Regions from separate parts of the Arthrobacter sp. 7Tela_A1 genome, predicted to be linked through region 3. Evidence: riboswitches for the same ligand, from Rfam matches in the RefSeq annotation. Region 3 holds a riboswitch; each other region holds the start of a gene.

Region 1 (7,145 bases), on a different contig from region 3:
GTCCTTCCGGAATCCGGCAGGTGGGTGAGGGACTGTTCAACCCCGGCGATGAAGTTCGCCACGAGGAAGTCCAAGGAACGGCGCGACGCGGCATAGCTGATGCCCTGGTCCCGGAAACCGGAGGCCTGCGGGTAGGAGGCGACGGCGTCGTCACCCCACCGCTGGTCGCGTTCCGTTCCGGTGCGTTCGGGGCCCGTGAGAGCTGCAGCGGTAATGGAAGCGGTGCCGATGACGGCGGCGGAAACACCCAGCAGGCAATCGAACCCCTGCTCGCTGGTCAGTCCTGCTTGCCTCAGCCGGGAGAGCAGCAGTTCGATCTCCCCGGGCGTTGCCACGTTCACCAGCCGCCGCGGCGTCAGGATGATGCGCAGCAGCCACGGATGTGCCTGGAATGCCCGCCACTGGGCATCGGCCATGTGCTGGAGCATCTGCTGCCAGGCGGTGTTCGGGGCGGGGAACAGTTCATAGTCGCGGGCGGCGGCGTCGGCCATGAGCAGCAGAAGGGTACGGCGGTCAGCCACATGGCGGTAGAGTGCCATTGCGGAGACCCCGAACTCGGCTGCGACCCGGCGCATTGAGACGCCGTCCAGACCGTCGGCGTCGGCAATCCGGACAGCAGCTTCCGTGATGGCGGCAGCGTTCAGTGGCTGCTTGTGGGGCACGGCCGTCCCTTCCCTAGCGTGTTTACAGTGTATACCTCAAGGTCCGCCCGAGCGCTTGGCGACCCTATCTTCCGGAGCATTGACCCAGCCTGTACCCGCTCCTACGGTGGAGGCAGGGCCGACGGCGGCCCGCACCAGCGAAGGAGAATCCCATGGATCCAGCAGCTGACGCATCGGGGCGCGTGCTGTCCGCGGACGGAACGCCCATCGCCTGGGAACGTCACGGCCAGGGTCCGCCGCTGGTGGTGGTGGATCCCGTCATGATGGACCGGACCTCCTCCGGCCTGGCCGGCGTTGCCGAACTGCTGGCAGAGGGCCACACCGTCTACACGTATGACCGCAGGGGCAAGGGCGAAAGCGGGGACGGAGAGGAATACACCCCCGAATCCGAGGTGGATGACCTGCTGGCTGTCGTGCAGGCAGCGGGTGGATCGGCGGACCTTCTGGGAACCTCCTCGGGAGCGATCCTTGCCCTCCGCGCCGCTTCGGAGTCAGCCGTTGTCTCCAGCGTCATTGCCGTCGAACCGCCGCTCTCTCAGGAGGGTGCTGCCGGGCCCGACATCCGCCCGCAGCTTGAAGCCCTGATCGACGCCGAGGACCGGGCGGGGGCCGTGCGCCTCTTCCAGGAGTCCATCGGTGTCCCGGAGGAAATCATCGAGCAATCCGAACCCTCACCTTTCGAGCCGGCGGCGCACACCATCTCCTACGACCTCACCCTCATGCTGGAAACCGACATCCAAGCCCTCACGGGCATTCATGTTCCGGTCCTGGTGCTGGCCAGCAGCGGCAGCGATGCCCGGCTGCAGGCCTGGGCCCGCGAGACGGCGGAAATCCTTCCGGAAGGGTCCTTCCAGCTGCTTGAGGGATCCTGGCACGGACTGGACGATGCAGTGCTTGCCGAGGCAGTCAGCGATTTCCTGGATTAGGGGCCGCGGACGCCGGATCGACCCGTCGCAGGACGGCGCGTACGCTGAAGACCCGTTGAGTTCCAACCGGAGGGAGGGCCAGAATGGCACACCGCAATGATCCCGAGGTTATATCCCGCCTGCTCTCATCCAAAGGACGCTGGGCAGTGGTGGGTCTCTCGAATAATCCGCTGCGGCCCGCGGTGGGTGTTTCCAAATTCGTCCAGGACTCGCTGGGGATGGAGATCGTCCCGGTGAACCTGGCCGGCGACGACGTCTTCGGCAACAAGGGATACACCAGGCTGGCTGAGATCCCGGGCCAGATCGACGTCGTCGACTGTTTCGTGAATTCATCCCGGGTCGGGGACATTGTGGACCAGGCCATCGAGGTTGGAGCCAAAGCCGTCTGGCTGCAGCTCGGCGTCGTGGATGAGGCGGCCGCCCAGCGCGCCGCCGAAGCGGGGCTCGACGTCGTCATGGATACCTGCCCCGTTATTGAAGCGGGACGCTTCGGGCTCTAGGACTGAGCCGGACCTGTCGGGCGCAGGTCCACCGGCAGTGAACGGTGGCTTTTCCACGCCGCGAGCATCTGGTCCCGGGTGCCGCCGGGGTGGGAGGCATGCCAGTCCCGGGAGAACCGGTTGAGCTCAAACTGAGGCCCGATTGGCCGGGCGGCGGCGGATCGGGTGGCATGCCAGTGGTCCAGGGCCGCGGCCAGCGTCGCAGTGCCGTCATTGGCCGCGAAGAACGCCCGCATGGGCGCATCAAACCGGAAACCGGGTCCCAGTGCGTTGACGAAGAACTCCCGGAGCACCTGGCTGCACGGATGTCCGGCAGGAACCACCGTATGGATCGTCAGCGGCGGGACCAGCGGCGCCGGCCGGCGCGGCGGGCGGCCGGGCGCTTCCGCCAGGGACCGTCCAGCCAGGCAAGCCGCGACGCGTGAGCTGACAGTGGCCTTTGAGCCTGCGGCGCTGAGGCCGTTTGCCCGGGCGAAGGCCTGCAATTCCTCCTTCAGCCAATACCAGCGGAGGTACTCCGTTTCGCTGAGATCGGTGGAAAGCGGCGGGCGCTGCGTCGGAATCACGCCTTCCATCCTGCCCGACGAAGATGCTGCAGGCCCCAGCCCGCGCCGTACGTGGGAAAACTCTTGGCGACCCAGGTGGTGCACGTCACGCCCGGACGCACTGCGTCATATGCGGTCACAACATTGCGCGGGCTCTCGCCAGCGGACAGCATGAACCCGTAACCATCCAGAGCGGCTGAGAGACCTGGCTCCGTGACGCCGCAGCAACCCCTTCCGTAATTCATACGGAGCAGAGGGGTGCTACCGCCAGGACCGATGGAGAAGCACCCGCTATCTTTTGGTCCCCTTCAAACGTGCCTCGGCGCGCTGAAGCCGTGGACTCCGCGGCGCGCACCTTCACAACCTGAAGGAGGAGAGCATGATCCGGATCGAGAATGTTTCGACCGTTTTTGACACCGGCGGATCCAGTTTCACCGCCGTGGACAACGTGTCCCTGGACATCCCCAAAGGCAGCATCCAGGGCATCATCGGGTTTTCCGGTGCGGGTAAATCCACGCTGCTGCGCAACATCAACCTCCTGGAACGTCCCGCCTCGGGCCGGGTCCTGGTGGACGGAACGGACCTGACAGCTCTGGCCGATGCCGAGCTGCGCGCCGCACGGCATGAGATCGGGATGATCTTCCAGCACTTCAACCTGCTGAATAACCGCACAGCCGCGCAGAACGTGGAGCTCTCGCTCAAGTTCGCGGGAGTGAAGAACGCTGCCGAACGCAGGGCCCGCGCACTGGAGGCGCTCGCCGTCGTCGACCTGTCGGAGAAAGCGCGGACGTACCCGGCGAAGCTCTCCGGTGGTCAGAAGCAGCGGGTTGCCATAGCCCGTGCCCTGGCCACCCGGCCCAAGGTGCTGCTGTGCGATGAGCCGACCTCCGCCGTCGACCCCCGCACCACCGCGTCCGTGCTGCAGTACCTCAGCGACGTCAACGCGCGGTTCGGCATCACGATCGTGGTGGTGACGCACGAAATGAACGTCATCAAAGCCATAGCGGACAACGTGGCCGTCATGGAGGAAGGCCGGGTCGTGGAGCAGTTCGCGCTCACGGAGCTGGCCCGGCCAGGGTTCACGCCGGCCACCTCGATCGGACGGTACCTGATCTCTGACGAAATCTCCCTGGACCGGGCTGCGCGCCGGGAAGGAGCCCGCGTTGCTTGAGCGCATTGCCGAAGTCTGGCCGGAACTGCTCGCCGCACTGGGGCAGACCGGCACCATGCTGCTGGTCGCGATCCCGCTGGCGGTGCTGATCGGCACCCCGCTGGGCGTGCTGCTCTACGCCCTGGGGCCGGACGGGCTGGGGCACAAACCGCGGCTGCACCGGGTCCTGGACTCTCTGGTGAACCTGGTGCGTTCCTTTCCGTTCCTGATCCTGCTGATCGCGATCATCCCCTTCACCCGCTTCGTGGTGGGAACCACCATCGGCACCGCGGCCGTCATCGTGCCGCTGACCATCAACGCCATCCCCTACTTTGCCCGGTTCGTGGAGCAGAACATCACCGCTCTGGGCGGCGGCGTGGTGGAGGCCGCCCGGTCCATGGGCGCCACCCGCGGGCAAATCGTTCGCGACGTCCTGCTGGTCGAAGCGCGTCCGGCCCTGATCAGCTCCGTCACCATCATGACCGTCAGCTTCATCTCCTACTCCGCCATGGCCGGACTGGTGGGCGGCGGCGGAATCGGTGACTTTGCCATCCGGTACGGCTACTACCGCTACGAAACCGGGCTGATGCTCACCGCGATTGTGCTGATGGTCCTGCTGGTCCAGGCCGTGCAGCTGGGCGGCTCCTGGTTCTCCCGCCGCGCTGACAAGCGCCTCTAGCTTCCCCTCCTACCGAAAGTTTCCTCCATGAGCACTCCAAGTACCCGTTTTTCCGGGCCCCGGCCCCGCCTGCTGTTGAACGCCTTCCTGATGAACACCACCAGCCACATCCGCGGCGGCCAGTGGCGCCACCCTGACGCCGAACAGCACCGCTTCAACGAATTGTCCTTCTGGACAGACCTTGCCCGGCAGCTCGAAGACGCGAAGTTCGACGCCCTGTTCTTCGCCGACGTCGTGGGCCTGTACGGAAACCACGACGGCGGCTGGGCCTCCCATGTGCGCCGCGGGCTGCAGGTGCCGGCCAACGATCCGCTGCTGCTGCTCGCAGCACTGTCCGGCGCCACCCGGAACATTGGGCTGGCGGCGACGTCCTCCGTTGTCCAGAGCCATCCGTTCCAGTTCGCCCGGCAGCTGTCCACGCTGGACCACCTCTCCGGCGGCCGTGCCGGCTGGAACATCGTCACCTCCGTGCTGGAGAACGCGCACCGCAACTTCAACGGTGACGGGCTGGCCGGGCACGACCGCCGCTATGACTGGGCGGATGAATACACCGACGCCGTGTACAAGCTCTGGGAAGGATCCTGGGACGACGGCGCCCTGGTCCAGGACAAGGCCAGCGGCGTCCACGCCGATCCGGACAAGGTCCACAAGATCCATCACCGCGGTGAGCGGTATTCGATCGACGGCCCGCACCTGAGCTCTCCCTCCCCGCAGCGCACGCCCGTGCTCTTCCAGGCCGGCAGCTCCGGCCGCGGACAGCAGTTCGCGGCCGCCAACGCCGAAGCCACGTTCATCTTCGCGCCCAACCCCTCCCATGCAGCGAAGGTTGCCGCCGGGGTCCGTGCCCGCGCCGCCGAGGCCGGGCGGCTTCCAGATGACATCAAGGTCTTCACCGGGCTGTCCTTCGTAGTGGGCGGAACCGAAGCAGAAGCGCAGCGCAAGAAGGCCGAACTGGACGAATACCTGGACCTGGATGCCGTAATCGCGCACATCGGCGGCGGCCTGGGCATCGACCTCGGCGGCCTGGAGCTGGACACTCCGCTGGGGGAGGTGCAGACCGAAGGCGGCCGGGGTGTGCTGCAGGCCATCATCGACTCCACGCCCGGCGGCAACCCGACCCTGGCCGACGTGGCCCGCTACCGCACCGAGGCACAGCAGGTCACCGGCACCCCGGAACAGATCGCCGACGAGCTTGAACGCTGGCAGGACGCAGGAGTGGACGGGATCAACATCATTAACGCGATCCTGCCCGGCTCCTACACGGACTTCATTGACGGTGTGCTGCCCGAGCTGCGCCGCCGGGGCCTGGCCCAAAGCGAATACGCCCCCGGCACGCTAAGGGAGAAGCTCTTCGGAGCCGGCCCGCTCCTCAACGAACGCCACCGGGCCGCCGCTTTTCGCGGGGCCTTTACACCCGACAACACCCTTGCAGCTTCAGGAGCCACCCGATGACCGCCAGCCTGCTCACCCGTTACGGACACACGGTGCCAGCAGAGGCGCAGCGCTGGTTCGACGTCGCAGACGAGGTCGCCGCCATTCTTGCCGCTGACGCTTTGGAACGCGACGCCGCGAACAAGCCGCCGTTCACCGAGGTGGAAATCCTGCGCAGGTCAGGGCTGCTGCCGTTGACCATCCCGGCCCGCTTCGGCGGTGCGGGAATCGGCTGGAGCACCGCCTTCGAAATTGTGCAGCGGGTGGCACGTGCGGATAACTCGATTGGCCAGCTGCTGGGTTACCACTACATTTTCCAGGCCTTCCCGTTCATTGACCTGGGCGAATCCCGGGGGCAGGCGCTGGCGGACGACTGCCTGGACCACCAGTGGCTCTGGTCCTCCACAGGGACGCCCCAGGGCCCGCAGGCCACTGCGGTCCGCACCGGCGGCGGTTACCTGGTCACCGGCCGGAAACCCTTTGCCACTGGCAGCCGGGTTGCGGAGAAGATCTATGCACGGGCGGTGCTCGACGGCGGCGACCGGCTGGCGCTGATCATCGACACGGCTTCCGACGGCGTGATCCGCCACGATGACTGGGATGTCCTGGGCTCCCGGCTGACCGCCACCAACACCATCGAGTTCCGGGACGTGTTTGTTCCGGACGCAGCCGTCATCACCAACCTCGGAGCGCATGACGGCGAAAGGGAACCGCACCAGGTGCTCACCACCCCCGCGTTCCAGCTGCTGTTCGCCCACGCCTACCTCGCGGCTGCGGAAGGAGCCGTGCTGGCTGCCCGGGACTATACCCTGTCCACCGCCCGGCCGTGGTTCCACGCAGAGGTGGAAACGGCGTCGGACGATCCGTTTATCCAGAACCACTACGGGTCCTTCGCGGCGAAACTCCAGGCGCTTGCCGCCGTCATCGACCAGGCCACCACCGCCCTGCAGTGGGCGTTCGACGCCGGCGAGGCGCTCACCGCCGCGGAACGGGCGGGGGTGGCGGAGCAGATTGCAGCCGCGAAGATCGCCGCCCACGAGGTGTCCCTGGACGTCACGGCCCGGATCTTCGACGTCACCGGTGCCCGCGCCGCCGGGAGCAAGTACGGGTTCGACAGGTACTGGCGGGACGTCCGCACCCACACCCTGCATGACCCGGTTGCCTACAAATACAACGAACTCGGCCGGTACTTCCTCAACGGGACCGAACCGGTTCCCTCCGCTTACCGCTAACCATTCGCACTCTTTCAAAA
Region 2 (7,145 bases), on a different contig from region 3:
GCGGGTCCGCGGAGATCCTCGATTTCCTGGTTCCGCTGTGGGCCGGCAGCGAACTGGGGATCGGCGCGGAAGCGATCGGGATCCTGGTTGCGGCCGAGCTCCTTGTGTCGGTCGCCGCCCGCCCGGCAGCGGGCTGGCTGGCGGATAAGCGGCCGAGGACCGTCACCGCGGCCTCCGGCGCTGCGCTCTATGCCGTGAGCTGCCTTGGCTACGCACTGGCCGGTTCCTTGTCCGTTGCCTTCGGTGCGGCGATCCTGGGCGGTGTGGGCGGGGCCCTCTTCTGGGTGTCGGTCCGCGCCCTTGCCGCAGAGTACCTGGACCGTGATTCAGGTTCCATGGCGGGCCTGCTCTCCTCCGAAGCATTTGGTTCCTGGTTTTTCTGGGTGCCGGCGATGGTGCTGCTGCCCGCCGTCGGATTTGCCGGAGTCCTGGGTGCCCTCGCCCTCGCCTGTACCGCCGCCGCCGTGGTGCTGCTTTGCGCTCCGCGCAGGCGTCCGACGTCGCCGGAAGACGGTTCCGGGCCGGTTCGGGACTCGCTGCATCCACCGCGGAGCTACCGCGGCGATGTGGTCCGGATGGCTCCCCTGCTGTTTGTCGCCGGAGGAACAGCCGTGGCCGAAGCCGGCGTCGGCCTGCTGCTCCTGCTGCACCTGCAGGGAGCATTTGGGCTTGAGGTCTACCAGATCGCGCTGGTGTATCTCCCCGGCGGGATAGTGCTCACCATGCTGCCGCGGATGCTGCACCGGTTCGTGCAGCGGTACGGACGCCGCACGGGCTACGTCACAGCGAGCATCGCCTCGGCGCTGACGGCGGCCGGACTCGCCTTCTCCCCAGCACCCCTGGCCATAGCGGCGCTCTGGGTACTCACGTGCGTTTCCTGGGCGCTGTTGCTGCCGATGTACGGGGAGGTAGCCGCCGAGCTGAACCCGCGCCTCCTCGGCCGGGCGATGAGCATTCTCGGAAACGCGGGTCTGCTCGGCGCAGCCGTTGGTTCGCTGCTCGCGGGCTTCCTGTACGCCGGGGACTCCTGGCAGGCCGCCTGCCTGGTCTTCGCTGCCATCCTGCTGGCCGGAAGCGTGCTGGGACCGCTGGCGCTGGCGAAGATGGGCGTCCGGGACCGTCCCGGTCCGGACACGGCGAACACACCCCGGGAGCTGCTGCCGGAATAACGGCCGCACTCCCAAGACACCCCGTTACGAACTGTTGCGGCGTATGTACGCCGTGCACCCCGGGTTTGCACCCGCCATGCCGCGCCCCTAGATTGGTGGACAGAATCAAGAGTTCCAGCCACAGGCCCTGGCCGGCTGGACGGCAACCCTCTCGCCGTAGCGGGGTGCTCCAGGTGACGATTCGGCGGCTCCGGCGGATTTCCCGGTGCCGCAAGTACAGCACCTTCGCTGCTGCCCAGCACGGAGATGCGTCAGGCGAAGGATCCCCATGTCTCTTGAAACCGATTTTCAGCCGGCGGCACTCCGCCGTGCCTTTGGCCGTTTTCCGTCAGGTATTGCCGCGCTGTGTGCCGTGGTCGACGGCGTTCCCCAGGGGATCGTCGCCTCGTCCTTCACCGTAGGGGTGTCCATGGACCCGCCGCTGGTGATGTTCGCCGTGCAGAACACCTCCCGGACCTGGCCGGTGCTGAAGCAGGCGGGGCGCATCGGAGTCTCCGTCCTGGGTTCCGGGCACGACGGCGTCTGCCGCCAGATCGCTTCCCGCGACGGCGACCGCTTTGCCGGACTCGACCTGCACGACGCCGCTTCCGGTGCCCTGTTCCTCGACGAGGCAGCGCTCTGGCTGGAGACGTCGGTGGAGAACGAGGTCCCGGCCGGGGACCACGCCGTAGTGCTGCTCCGGGTCCATGGCTATTCCACCCACGGGGATGCCCATGAGCCACTCGTCTTCCACGGTTCGGCGTTCCGCAATCTGGCGGTTCCTGCCTTCGCCTGACCGGCGGAAACTCATCGAACCCATATGGACTCATCGAGCCCGCGCAAACTCATGAAGCACACAGCGGCTCACAGGAGTCTGTCCAGCCTGGAAACCCGTTCCGGTCTTCCGCCGGGGCCACTCCCCCGCAAATCCTGGGACGGGAGGGCGTGCTGGATGAGTTCCAGTACGGACTCCGAAAGCACAGTGCCCGGCACACCCTTCGGTGGCCGGGCACTGTTAGCTGCAGTTAAGCCTCTGCGGGCTTCTCCTGCTTCTTCTCCGGCTTGAAGTCCACGCCGGCTTCCTTGCGCTGCTGGGCGCTGATCGGCGCCGGAGCGGAGGTCAGCGGATCGTAGCCGCCGCCGGACTTCGGGAAGGCGATGACGTCGCGGATGGAGTCGGCACCGGCCAGCAGGGCCACCACGCGGTCCCACCCGAAGGCGATGCCGCCGTGCGGCGGAGCGCCGTACTTGAAGCCTTCGAGCAGGAAGCCGAACTGCTCCTGGGCGGTCTCCTCGGAGATGCCCATGACCTTGAACACGCGTTCCTGCACGTCGCGGCGGTGGATACGGATGGAACCGCCGCCAATCTCGTTGCCGTTGCACACGATGTCGTAGGCGTAGGCCAGGGCCGAGCCGGGATCCGTGTCAAAGGTGTCCACAAACTCGGGCTTCGGCGAGGTGAAGGCGTGGTGCACGGCAGTCCACTCGCCTTCGCCTGCGGCAACGTCACCGGCGGCAACGGCCGCGGCGGCGGGCTCGAACATCGGGGCGTCAACGATCCAGACGAAGGCCCAGTCCTTGGGATCGATCAGGCCGGTGCGGTGGCCAATTTCCACGCGGGCCGCACCGAGCAGGGCCCGTGCGGAGGACGCGTCGCCGGCGGCGAAGAAGATGCAGTCGCCGGGCTTGGCGCCGACCTTCTCGGCCAGGTTCTCGCGCTCGAAGTCGGTGAGGTTCTTGGCGACCGGACCGGTGAGGGTGCCGTCTTCCTGGACCAGCACATAGGCCAGGCCCTTGGCACCGCGCTGCTTGGCCCATTCCTGCCAGGCATCCAGCGTGCGGCGGGCCTGCGAGGCACCGCCCGGCATCACGACGGCGCCGACGTACGGTGCCTGGAAGACACGGAAGGTGGTGTCCTTGAAGAACTCGGTGAGCTCAGTCAGTTCCAAGCCGAAGCGCAGGTCCGGCTTGTCCGAGCCGTAGCGTGCCATGGCGTCGGCGTAGGTCATCCGGGCGATCGGGGTCTGGATCTCGACGCCGATCAGCTTCCACAGCGCCTTCACGATCTGCTCGCCGAGGGCAATGATGTCGTTCTCTTCCACGAAGCTGGCTTCGATGTCCAGCTGTGTGAACTCCGGCTGGCGGTCAGCGCGGAAGTCTTCGTCGCGGTAGCAGCGGGCAATCTGGTAGTACTTCTCGAAGCCGCCCACCTGCAGCAGCTGCTTGAACAGCTGCGGGGACTGCGGCAGCGCATACCAGGAACCCGGGGCCAGGCGTGCCGGGACCACAAAGTCGCGGGCGCCTTCCGGCGTCGAACGCGTCAGGGTCGGGGTTTCGATTTCAACGAAGCCCTCGTCGTGGAGCAGTTCGCGGGCCACCCGGTTGGCTTCCGAGCGCAGGCGCATGGCAGCGGCGGGGGCCGGGCGGCGCAGGTCCAGGTAGCGGTGCTTCAGGCGGGCTTCCTCGCCGACCTCCACGTGCTCGTCAATCTGGAACGGCAGCGGATCGGAGGTGTTCAGGATGACGACGTCGTCCGCAATGACCTCCACCTCGCCGGTGGCCAGCGCGGGGTTCTCGTTGCCTTCGGGGCGGCGCTCCACCTTGCCGGTGATCTGCAGGACGTACTCGTTGCGCAGGCCGTGGAAGACATCCTCTTCACGGACAACAACCTGGGCAACGCCGGAGGCATCACGCAGGTCGAGGAAGGCCACGCCTCCGTGGTCCCGGCGGCGGGCTACCCAGCCGGCCAGGGTGACGGTCTGTCCAATATGCTCGGCCCTCAGGGAACCAAGGGCATGTGTGCGCAGCACAGCAGTCCTTTCAACTTCGATTGGTTGCGGAAACCACCTGTTTCCGCCCATTGTGAGTAGAGATCTTCTTTGAGTTTACCGGTGATACCTTCTGTTCCCGGCCAAGGGCAGACTGATCGGAGGATGAGTGTCCGGCAACGCTGCCATGCACCGCCCGCTGGGCGGCTTCGACGCGACGACTGCCGGCATCGGATCCATCGTGGGCGCCGGAGTCTTCGTCGTCTTCCCCGCGGCCGTGGCTGCGGACGGCGGCCCGCTGGCGTTGCCTCTGGCGATCGCCGCCGTCGTCGCCTATGCGTGCGCCGTGGCGATTTTCCAGATCAGCGCGGCGCTGGATGAGGGCCAGGCCAATTACGACGACGGCGGTACCCGGGCGGCGCGGGTCATCCTGGGTCCGACTGCGGCTTTCGTCACCGGATGGATCTTCCTGTGTTCCCGGCTGGCGGCAGCTGCAGTGGCGGCGCTGATGCTGGGCGCCTACCTGCTGCCGGACTATGGCGTGGCGGTGGCAATAGGCGCGGTCACGGTGACGGCGCTGCTTAACCTGGCCGGCGCCACCCGCAGCGACTGGGTGTCCCGGTTCATTGTCGCGTTCGTGATCGCCGTGCTTGCCTTCGTTGCCGTAGTGGCGTTCAACTCGGATCAGCCCGGCGGGGTCCCCAAACTCGCAACGCTTCCTGAACCCGGCTTTTCCGGGATCCTGGAAAGCTCGGCGCTGCTGTATTTTGCGTTCATTGGCTACGGCTATCTGGCTTCGCTGGGGCCGCACGTCCGCTCCCCCGGACGCAACATTCCGCTGGCGCTGCCGGCAGCCATCGCCGTCGTCCTGGGCCTTTACCTGGTGCTCGGTGAATCACTGCTCAGCTACTTCGGAGCGCCGGGACTCGCAGCGGAGACCGCTCCCCTGACGGTCCCTGTCTCAGAAGTCAGCGGTGGTGTGGGGACCGGCGTCGTCCTGATTGCCGCGGCTGCCGCAGGGCTCGGCGCGCTCTCTGCCCTGAACGCGGGCGGCGCACGCATCGCTGCGTCCATGGCCGCCGAAGGCGAACTCCCCCGGCTGTTCGGCAGCCAGCGGTCCCTGCTGCGCGGCCGGCCTGAAACCCCATGGGTCGGCGTGTCGGCCGGAGCCGGCGTCGTCATTGTCCTCATCCTTGCGTTCCCGGCGCCCACGTTACTGGGGGTCGCGGCATTTACCGGGCTGCTCTATGCCGGGGGTACCGCCGTGATCGCTTTCACGCTGCGCTCGCGGCGCTGGTATACGCCGCGGGCACTGAACGTGCTGGGCCTTGCCGGAGCGCTGCTGCTGGCGCTGTCCCTTCCGCTGCTGGACATTGCGCTGGGGCTGATGGCGGTTGTTGCCGGTGCCGTGGTGCGGCTGACGTTCCGCCGGGGGCGCAGCGACGCTGGCGGCCGTCCCGGCGGGCCCCGGCAGCCGGACTAGGCGATTCCCTCCGCCAGGAGCCATGCCTCGATCTCCGCGAGCAGCTCGGCTTTGCGTTCAGCAGAAGCGAACGACGCCGTAATGGAGTTCTCCGCGAGCCTGGCCAGCTGCGCGGGGTTGAGGTCGAAGGTTTCACGGAGGACGGCAAAGTTGTCATCGACGTAGCCGCCGAAGTACGCCGGATCGTCGGAGTTCACCGAGACGTTCAGGCCCTGTTCCAGCAGCAGCGGCAGTGGATGGGATTCCAGTGAATCGACGGCCTGGAGCCGGACATTCGAGAGCGGGCAGATGGTCAGCGGAATCTGGTCGCGCTCGAGCCGAGCGACCAGTTCCGGGTCATCCATGCAGCGGATACCGTGGTCGATCCGGTCTACCAGCAGCAGGTCCAGGGCCTGTTCGATGTAGTGGGACGGGCCCTCCTCCCCTGCGTGCGCCACCAGCTTCAGTCCGGCCGCGCGGGCCTGCTCGTAGAGCGGAACAAAGTTCTCCGGCGGGTTGCCAAGTTCTGCGGAGTCGAGGCCAATACCGATGATGGGCGCGTCCATGGCCAGCAGGTCGGCGAGGACCCGGGACGCTTCTTCCTGCGGACGGTCGCGCAGGAATGCCGCAATCAGCCCGGTGGAGATACCGAACTCCGCCTCAGAGGTCTCCAGCACGGACGCCACTCCCCCGATGCAGGTTTCAAGCGCGACGCCGCGGGCCAGGTGTGCCTGGGGATCCACCATCAGTTCCACGTGCCGCACTCCGGCTGCTGCTGCCCGTGCCAGGTAGGCGCGGGTCATGGCGGCGAAGTCGGCTTCGGTGCGCAGTACGTCCATGTTGGCGTAGTAGAGATCCAGGAAGGACTGCAGGTCCGTGAACTCGTAGCGGGCACGAAGCTCATCCAGGTCTGCGTAGGGCAGCTCGATGCCGTTGCGGGCAGCCAGTTCAAAGATCAGCTCCGGCTCCAGGGTTCCTTCAATGTGCAGGTGGAGTTCGGCGCAGGGCAGCTTGCTCAAGACGGTCCTCTCAAAGGTTTCGGGTGGCGGCGGCGTAGCGGCGTCCCTTTAAGCCTAGGTTGCGGCCGCCGCGGAGACCATTCCGGGTATGCGGCACAGCTGCTGGAAACCGTGCTTTCCGCTTCGCCCGGGATTCCCACGCTTAGTTACCGGTGGTGCTGGTGTGATCCCACCGGTCACACCTGCCCCGGACGCTGGGAATGGTGGGCCAACATCACCGGATGATGGTCCCGGGTCGGACTACTGGGTGGATTGCCCAGGCCGCGGCTGTTCGCCGGCCAGCCAGCCGACGACACCGGCCGCCGGTCCGCTGGGAGCGCCGCGCCAGCCCGTGCCGGCCCAAAGATGCACGGTGCCGGCGTCGCCCGCTTTGCCGGCAGCCTGGCGCAGGGCGCGGGTGAGGTGGTGGACGGCGGGATAGGCGTTCAGCGCACGCGGCTCGTGCCGGTCGATGAAGCCGTTGCGCAGTGCCCGTGCCGGACGGCCGGTGAAGGCGCGGGTGAGGACTGTCTCGGTGAAGGCGTCGTCGGTCAGGGCTGCCCGGTGGGTTGGTGAGGTGCCGGCTTCGTTGGTACCCAGCAGCAGTGTGCCCACGGCCACCGCCTGGGCACCGGCAGCCAGCAGTGCGCGGACCACAGCAGGGCCATCAACTCCGCCCGCGGCAATCAGCGGCAAACCCGTCTCCGCGCTCACCGACCGGACCAGGTCCTCGGTACTCACCGGCTCAATCCTGCGGGCCGGGTCGAAG
Region 3 (7,145 bases):
TCGATCGTGGAGTGGTACAAGCCCGGCGGCTCGCTGAGTGGCCAGAAGCTCGCCGACGACATTATTTCGATGGTCTTCGAGGGCCTGCACGACAAGCGCTAACCCCTACTCTTAACCACCGAGAGGCCAGTTACGGCTTGTTTGGAGCTCCAAACGAGCCGTAACTGGCCTCTCGGCGATGGGAGGGGAAGTGCTAGGCGCGCTTCTTCTCCACGAGGGTCAGCACGTCGTAGGTGGCGACGATCTCATCGTTCTGGTTGTGCAGGACGGCGTCCCAGGCAACCTCGCCGTACTCGTCGGTTTCACGCGGCGTGATCTTCTTCGCCGTGAGGGTGACCCGGATGGAGTCGCCGGCAGCCACCGGAGTGATGAAGCGCAGGTTCTCCAGGCCGTAGTTGGCCAGTACCGGTCCCGGAGCGGGCTCCACGAACAATCCGGCACCCCAGGAGAGCAGCAGGTAGCCGTGCGCCACTATGCCCGGGAAGAACGGGTTCGCTTCGGCAGCGTCCTGGTTGGTGTGGGCGTAGAACGTGTCGCCGGTGCTGTTCGCGAACGCGGTGATGTCCTCGAGCGTGACCTCGCGCAGTTCCGAGGCCATGGCGTCGCCGACCTTCAGCGTCGAGAGGTCCTTGCGGAAGGGGTGCGTCTCATCGAAGTTCTGGTCGGCACCGGTGTGCCAGACTCCGGTGATCGCGGTCAGCATGTTCGGCGAACCCTGGATGGCGGTGCGCTGCATGTGGTGCTTGACGGCGCGGATGCCGCCGAGCTCCTCGCCGCCGCCGGCGCGGCCGGGACCGCCGTGGACCAGGTGCGGCACGGGCGAGCCGTGACCGGTGGAGGTACGGGCAGTTTCCCGGTTCAGCACGTGCACGCGGCCGTGGTGGCCGGCGATTCCGGAAACCAGTTCGCGAACGGTCTGCGGATCGTTGCTGCAGACCGTGGCCACGAGCGAGCCGCCGCCGAGTGCTGCCAGGCGCACCGCGTCGTTCGTGTCCTCGTAGCCGACCACCGAGGCGACCGGACCGAAGGCCTCAACGGAGTGCAGTGCTTCCGCGTTGGGATCATCCCAGGTCAGCAGCACGGGAGCCATGAAGGCACCGTCTTCAGCGACGCCGCGGCTGCCGTCTGCCTGGACGCTCTCCGGAGCGTCGAGGGAGCCGAAGGCGATCTTCGCGCCGGCGTCGAGCAGGGCCTGGACGGAGGAGCGGACGCCGTCGCGCTGCTCCACGGACGCCAGGGCACCCATGGTGACGCCCTCGGCCCGCGGGTCACCGAGCACAACGCGCTCTTCGATGCGCTTGGCGGCGGCCGCAACGACGTCGTTCACCAGCGCCTTGGGCACGATGGCGCGGCGGATCGAGGTGCACTTCTGGCCGGCCTTGACGGTCATTTCCGTGACCAGCGATTTTACGTACGCATCAAATTCCGGCGTGCCGGGAACGGCGTCCGGACCGAGGATGGAGGCGTTCAGCGAGTCGGTTTCGCTCGTGAAGCGCACCCCGCCTTCAATGACATTGGGGTGGTTCTTCAGCTTGTTGGCGGTCGACGCCGAACCAGTGAAGGAGACCATGTCCCGGTAGTCCAAATGGTCCAGCAGGTCCCGGGCGGAGCCGGAGATCAGCTGCAGCGAACCTGCCGGGAGGATCCCGGATTCGATCATCATGCGCACGGCGGCTTCGGAGAGGTAGCCGGTGGGCGTTGCGGGCTTCACGATGGTGGGAACACCGGCGATGAACGCAGGAGCGAACTTCTCGAGCATGCCCCAGACCGGGAAGTTGAAAGCGTTGATCTGCACGGCGACGCCGGGGATCGAGGTGTAGACGTGCTCGCCGATGAAGGAGCCGTCCTTGGAAAGGACCTCGGCTGCACCGTCGATGACGACCGTGGAGTTGGGCAGTTCGCGGCGGCCCTTGGAACCGAAGGTGAAGAGCACGCCGATGCCGCCGTCGATGTCCACCAGGGAGTCGATCTTGGTGGCGCCGGTGCGGGCGGAGATTTCGTAAAGTTCCTTGCGGCGGCCGTTGAGGTACTGGGCCAGTTCCTTCAGCTTCAGCGAACGCTGGTGGAAGGTGAGGCCGGCCAGTCCGCGGTGGCCCACGGTGCGGCCGTGCTCCACGGCGGCTGCAATGTCCAGTCCGTCGGTCGACACCAGGGCGAGGATTTCACCGGTGCTGGCGTCCCGGACCTCGGCTGGGTTGGCGGCGGCGCTTTCCGGGGTCCACCACTCGTCCTGGACGAAGCTGGGGACGACTTGCACGTCTATGGCGGTTGAGGTCATCTTTGACGGACCCTTTCGATACTGGACGTTTGTTTTCCTGACCGGGCGAGTTCCGCTGGCTGCGGCTTCCACCGGACACAGCGATAACTGACCGGACGGTCGGTAATGAATCCAGCCTACATGAGAGTGCCCTGCGGCACACTATGCAATGCCCCGGATCCGGCTTTTTGACTCGCCGCTGCGCCGGCTGCCACACCACGTGTTTGCTCCTGTCCGCGCCGGGGCTACCGTGGGCCCGGACGACGACGGAAGGTACGACGATGAACCGTAACCCCATGCGCGGCTGGGCGAAGGCAGGCTTGTTGCTGTTTCTCGGAATGGGCCTGGCTGCGGGCGGCGTAGCCGCTCCGGCGGCTGCCGGCGGACAGGACCGCGGACACCACCACGGGTGGGACCGCGGCTGGGACCGCGGCTGGGACAGGGACCGGGGCCGCGGCGGAGAAGTGGATTACGTTGCCCTGGGTGACTCCTACGCGTCGGGTTTTGGCGGCGGGCCGCTCCTCGATGCCTGCGGCCGCACTGCAGAGGGGTACCCGGCCCTGCTGGATGCCCTTCGCCGGGTGGATCGGGAGGCGGATGTGACGTGTGCCGGCGCGACGGCGTCGAGCACTCCCCCGGGTGCCCCCGCCGGACCCGTGGACCTGCCGGAGCAGATCGCCGCCCTGCGCGCGGATGGTTCCCTCAACCGCGGCACCGACTTGGTCACCGTCACGATTGGCGGCAATGACGTTCAATTCGGTGCCATCGTCCAGGCCTGTATCGGTCCGGTGCTGCCGGAGACCTGCGCCCCCGCCATAGCGAGTGCGACCGCCTACGCGCAGACCACCCTTACGGCGCAGCTGCAGGAATCCCTCCGCCAGGTTCGTCAATCCGCACCGCGGGCGGAACTGGTCCTCGTCGGTTATCCATATCTGTTCGAGGCCGGACCCGCGGGACCGCTGAGCCCGGAGGCGGTGGCGCTGTTCAACCAGGGAACGGATGCGCTGAACGCGGTGCTGGCCGGACAGGTACAGCGCGGAGAAACCTTCGTGGATGTCACGGATGAGTTCGCCGGGCACGGCGTGGGGTCCGCCGATCCCTGGATCACCCTGGGCGGCGAGTTTCCGCTGCACCCGAATGCCACCGGCTACCGCGAAGGCTATCTGGCGGCCATCACCGCAGATGTCCATCTGGGGCATGGGAAGGACCACTGCCGCGGCCGGCGGTAACCCTCGTCCTTCCGAAAGAAGACGCTGCCCGGGACGGATGTCACCCGCACCTGCTAACGTGATCATTGCTTCACGAGACATGGCCTCCGCACCTTCCCGGTGCGGAAAAGCTCCGACTGGCCATGCACCAACCCCACTGTTCGGCGGGTGGTTCGGATGACGAAGCGGCCCGCGTCCAACCGGAGCGGGCAAGGACACTCTCTTTCGAAGGACACGCTGTGATTCCCTCCAGTGACCCGCGCTGCACCGCCTTTGCCCCCGGCCACAAGATCCATTGGATCCACGGCGGGCGGCTCAACCGCTACGAGGACTGGATCGACGTCGAAGTCCACGCCGATCCGGAGCTGGACCTGATTTACCTGGTCCTCGCCGGGCAGCAGCAGCTCATGTGGCACCACGATGTTCCGCTGCTCGCCGAAGCCCTCGCGACCAGCCCAGGGCAGCCCCAGTGGTGCCCCCGGTATTCGTCCCTGATGGTCCGGGGCGCCTTCGAAGGCCGCAACCGGAGTTCTTTTTTCTACTTGGCCACTACCGAGCGGGCGGCTCCCTGCCGGGGACGGGTTCCGCGACATGATCTGAGGATGCAGGACAGCGATTCCGCGTAGGGCAATACTTGACCCTGACACTGTGGAAGGCAGGAGAACTGGAGCATGTTATCCATCGGAGCGTTCGCGCAGATCGGCCAGGTTACCCACCGCATGCTGCGGCACTGGGACACCGCCGGACTGCTCGTTCCCGCCCACGTGGATGAGTTCAGCGGCTACCGTTCCTACGATCCCGCTCAGCTCGAGCGGCTGCACCGGATCGTCGCCCTCCGTTCCCTGGGGTTCGGCCTGGAGGATATCTCCGCGCTGCTCGACTCCGGCGTGGACTCGGAGCGGATCGCCGCGCTGCTGCGCCTGAGGCAGGCAGAGGTCGCGGAGGAGGCACGGATAGCTGCTGCACGGCTCATTGACGTTGAGCGCAGGCTCCACCTCATCGAAAAGGAAATGCACATGGCCCAGATCGAGATCATTGAAAAACCCCTTCCTGCGCTCCGCCTGATTGCCCGCACCGCGGTGGTGGCAGAACAGCCGGAGGTACCCGGCGTCGTCGGACCATTGTTTGATGCCGTCGCAGGGCTGCTCTCACCAGCGGAGGCTCCCGCCGGCGTTCCGGTCGCGCAGTACGACATGGGCGAGGACGGCATGCGGATTACCGCCGGTTTTGCCGGCTCAGGCCCGGTCCCCGACGGCGCCGAAGCAGTTGAGCTGCCCAGCGTTCCGGCAGCCATCTGCGGAATCCACCTTGGCGCCATGGACGGCATCGGCGGGAGCTGGCAGGCGGTCCACGCTGAGATCATTGCCCGCGGCCTCACCCCCTCGGGTCCGTGCCGGGAGGTGTATCTGAGGTCGGAGTCCGAGGACCAGGCTGACTGGGTCACTGAGCTGCAGCAGCCCGTCGCCAGGGCGTAGGCTGCCCAGCCGCGGCGGTCAGGCCTGAGGCACGTTGGTTTCGGGGAAGGAGCCGCATGGACACAGCACAGGTGCGGTTGTGGTGGCTCCCGGTTGGTGCCGGGGGCCGCGTGGTGGTCCACACCAGCCGCTGGTGGGAGCTCTGGCGCGCGCTGCGCGAGCGGCGCCGTCCCCGGCCCCTGTTCCACGCAGCACTGGAAGTCACCGCGCGCGGTTCCCGCTATGCGATTGAAATGACCCCAGCGTGGGGCCAGGGCACCGGGCCGCGCGGAATCGTGGCCACGGGACCGGTGGGACTCCGGTTCCTCGGACGGCTCAGGCTGTTCCGGTATGAGGTGCGGTGCTGGCCGAACGGGGTCATACCGGACCTCGCCTTTGCGCCGGAACCGCCCCTCGTGTTCAACCTGGACGCTGCCGGGGCCGATGCCCTGCTTGCCCGGGTGCCCCAGGTGCCCCTGACGGTGTGGGGTGCGAAGATGCCCGGTGGCGACATGTGGAACTCAAACTCCCTGGTTTCCTGGCTGCTGCAGACCAGCGGTTGTGACGCCGCAACCCTGCAGCCCCCACAGGGCGGCCGGGCACCGGGCTGGTTTGCCGGCATTGACGCCGCCCACCCGCAGTCTCCCCCGCCGGCGGAAACCGAACAGCGGCGTTAACGGCCGCAGCCCGCATCCCCCGCCCTAAGGGGCGAAGCAGGCGGGCTGCTGCTCAGGGCAACCTAGCTCCAGTCGAAGAAGCCCTTGCCGGTCTTGCGGCCAAGCTCTCCGCGGGCCACCTTGTCCCGGAGGATCTGCGGCGGCTCGAAACGGGGGCCGAGCGTGGACGCCAGGTACTCGGCGATGCCGAGGCGTACATCCAGCCCCACGATGTCCGTGGTCTTCAGCGGGCCGGTCGGGTGTTTGTAGCCCAGGACCATGGCAGCGTCGATGTCCTCGGCAGAGGCAACGCCTTCTTCGACCATGCGCATCGCTTCCAGGGCAATGGCCACACCCAGGCGTGAGCTGGCGAAACCGGGAGCGTCATTGACGACGACGGGCGTCTTACCCAGGTCTGCCACCCAGGTCCGGGCGGCCTCAGCGAGCTCTTCGGACGTCTGCTTGCCCAGGACCACCTCGATGAGGGTGGACGCGGGAACGGGGTTGAAGAAGTGCAGTCCGCAGAACCGCTCCGGACGCCGCAGCTTATCGGCCAGCTCCGAAACGGACAGCGAGGACGTGTTCGAGGCCAGCCAGGCGTCGTCGCCCAGCTGCTCCTCCACAGCGGCCAGCGCGGCAGCCTTCAGGGCGAAGTCTTCCGGAACTGCCTCGACGACCAGGCCTGAGCCGGCAAAGTCGGCATAGTCGGTGGAGACGCTGAGCCGGGCAACCAGGGCATCGAGGGTCTCGTCCGTGGTGCCGCGCTCAACGCTCTTGGCGAGGTTGGAGGCAACGCGCTCGTACGCCGCGCTTGCCGCCTGCTCATCGCGCTCCACGACGACGACGGCAGCACCGGCGGTGCAGAAGGCGTGGGCAATGCCCGCGCCCATGCGGCCGCCGCCGAGAACACCGACCTTGGAGGGAACTGTCATTTCTTTTTCTTCCTTTCCAGGAATGCCTGCATGCGGTCGAACTTCGCCTCGGACTCGAAGAGGATGCCCTGGGCGAGGGTGTCGATCACGGGGTGCGCCTCGGCGGGCGCGTGGAACACGGACTTGGTGATGCGGACGGCCAGCGGGTCCTGCTTGGCGATCCGGTCGGCCAGGGCGTTGGCCGCGTCCATCAAGTTTGCCGCGTCGTGAATCTCGGTGACCAGGCGGGCTGCCAGGGCCTCCTCGGCGTTCAGGATCCGTCCGGCCAGGAGGATTTCCTTGGCCAGCGGTTCCCCGACGAGTTCCTTCAGCCGCCAGGTGGCGCCGGCTGCGGCCATAATGCCGAGCGACGTTTCCGGGTTGCCGATCTTCACGGTCGGAGTGGCAATCCTGAAGTCGGCGGCGAAGGCCAGCTCCGCTCCCCCGCCCAGCGCGTAGCCGTCCAGCGCGGCGATGACCGGCATGGGCAGCTTGGCGATGCGGTGGAAGATCGTCGAGTTGATCCCGCGCAGGGCGTCCTCGCGGCGGCGTTCACGCAGCTGCGCGATGTCCGCGCCGGAAGCGAAGATTCCGTCGGTGCCGGAGAGGATCAGGATCTTCGGGTTGTTCTCGAGCTCGGCGCAGAGGGCATGCAGCTC

The links. A riboswitch is a leader RNA that binds a small molecule or an ion and turns the genes downstream of it on or off. The one in region 3 is predicted to bind S-adenosylmethionine.
Region 1: it holds a riboswitch for S-adenosylmethionine, as region 3 does, so the genes downstream of both, TVB01_RS13905 (methionine ABC transporter ATP-binding protein) here and TVB01_RS13710 (hypothetical protein) in region 3, are expected to answer to the same signal.
Region 2: it holds a riboswitch for S-adenosylmethionine, as region 3 does, so the genes downstream of both, TVB01_RS15435 (flavin reductase family protein) here and TVB01_RS13710 (hypothetical protein) in region 3, are expected to answer to the same signal.

Annotation. Positions count from the first base shown of each region.
Region 1 is NZ_JAXIOO010000039.1:2,879-10,023, forward strand. It holds gene TVB01_RS13885 (TetR/AcrR family transcriptional regulator) at 1-662, opposite strand, end outside; gene TVB01_RS13890 (alpha/beta fold hydrolase) at 815-1,588, shown strand; gene TVB01_RS13895 (CoA-binding protein) at 1,672-2,088, shown strand; gene TVB01_RS13900 (hypothetical protein) at 2,085-2,654, opposite strand; SAM riboswitch class I at 2,814-2,916, shown strand; gene TVB01_RS13905 (methionine ABC transporter ATP-binding protein) at 3,013-3,804, shown strand; gene TVB01_RS13910 (methionine ABC transporter permease) at 3,797-4,462, shown strand; gene TVB01_RS13915 (LLM class flavin-dependent oxidoreductase) at 4,490-5,914, shown strand; gene TVB01_RS13920 (acyl-CoA dehydrogenase family protein) at 5,911-7,125, shown strand.
Region 2 is NZ_JAXIOO010000051.1:11,684-18,828, reverse strand. It holds gene TVB01_RS15440 (MFS transporter) at 1-1,169, shown strand, start outside; SAM riboswitch class IV at 1,273-1,392, shown strand; gene TVB01_RS15435 (flavin reductase family protein) at 1,438-1,944, shown strand; gene aspS (aspartate--tRNA ligase) at 2,174-3,958, opposite strand; gene TVB01_RS15425 (APC family permease) at 4,086-5,399, shown strand; gene TVB01_RS15420 (adenosine deaminase) at 5,396-6,397, opposite strand; gene TVB01_RS15415 (nitronate monooxygenase) at 6,638-7,145, opposite strand, start outside.
Region 3 is NZ_JAXIOO010000038.1:605-7,749, forward strand. It holds gene TVB01_RS13695 (TetR/AcrR family transcriptional regulator) at 1-102, shown strand, start outside; gene paaZ (phenylacetic acid degradation bifunctional protein PaaZ) at 194-2,278, opposite strand; gene TVB01_RS13705 (SGNH/GDSL hydrolase family protein) at 2,539-3,486, shown strand; SAM riboswitch class IV at 3,555-3,687, shown strand; gene TVB01_RS13710 (hypothetical protein) at 3,705-4,091, shown strand; gene TVB01_RS13715 (MerR family transcriptional regulator) at 4,137-4,940, shown strand; gene TVB01_RS13720 (hypothetical protein) at 4,997-5,596, shown strand; gene TVB01_RS13725 (3-hydroxyacyl-CoA dehydrogenase family protein) at 5,659-6,507, opposite strand; gene TVB01_RS13730 (enoyl-CoA hydratase/isomerase family protein) at 6,504-7,145, opposite strand, start outside.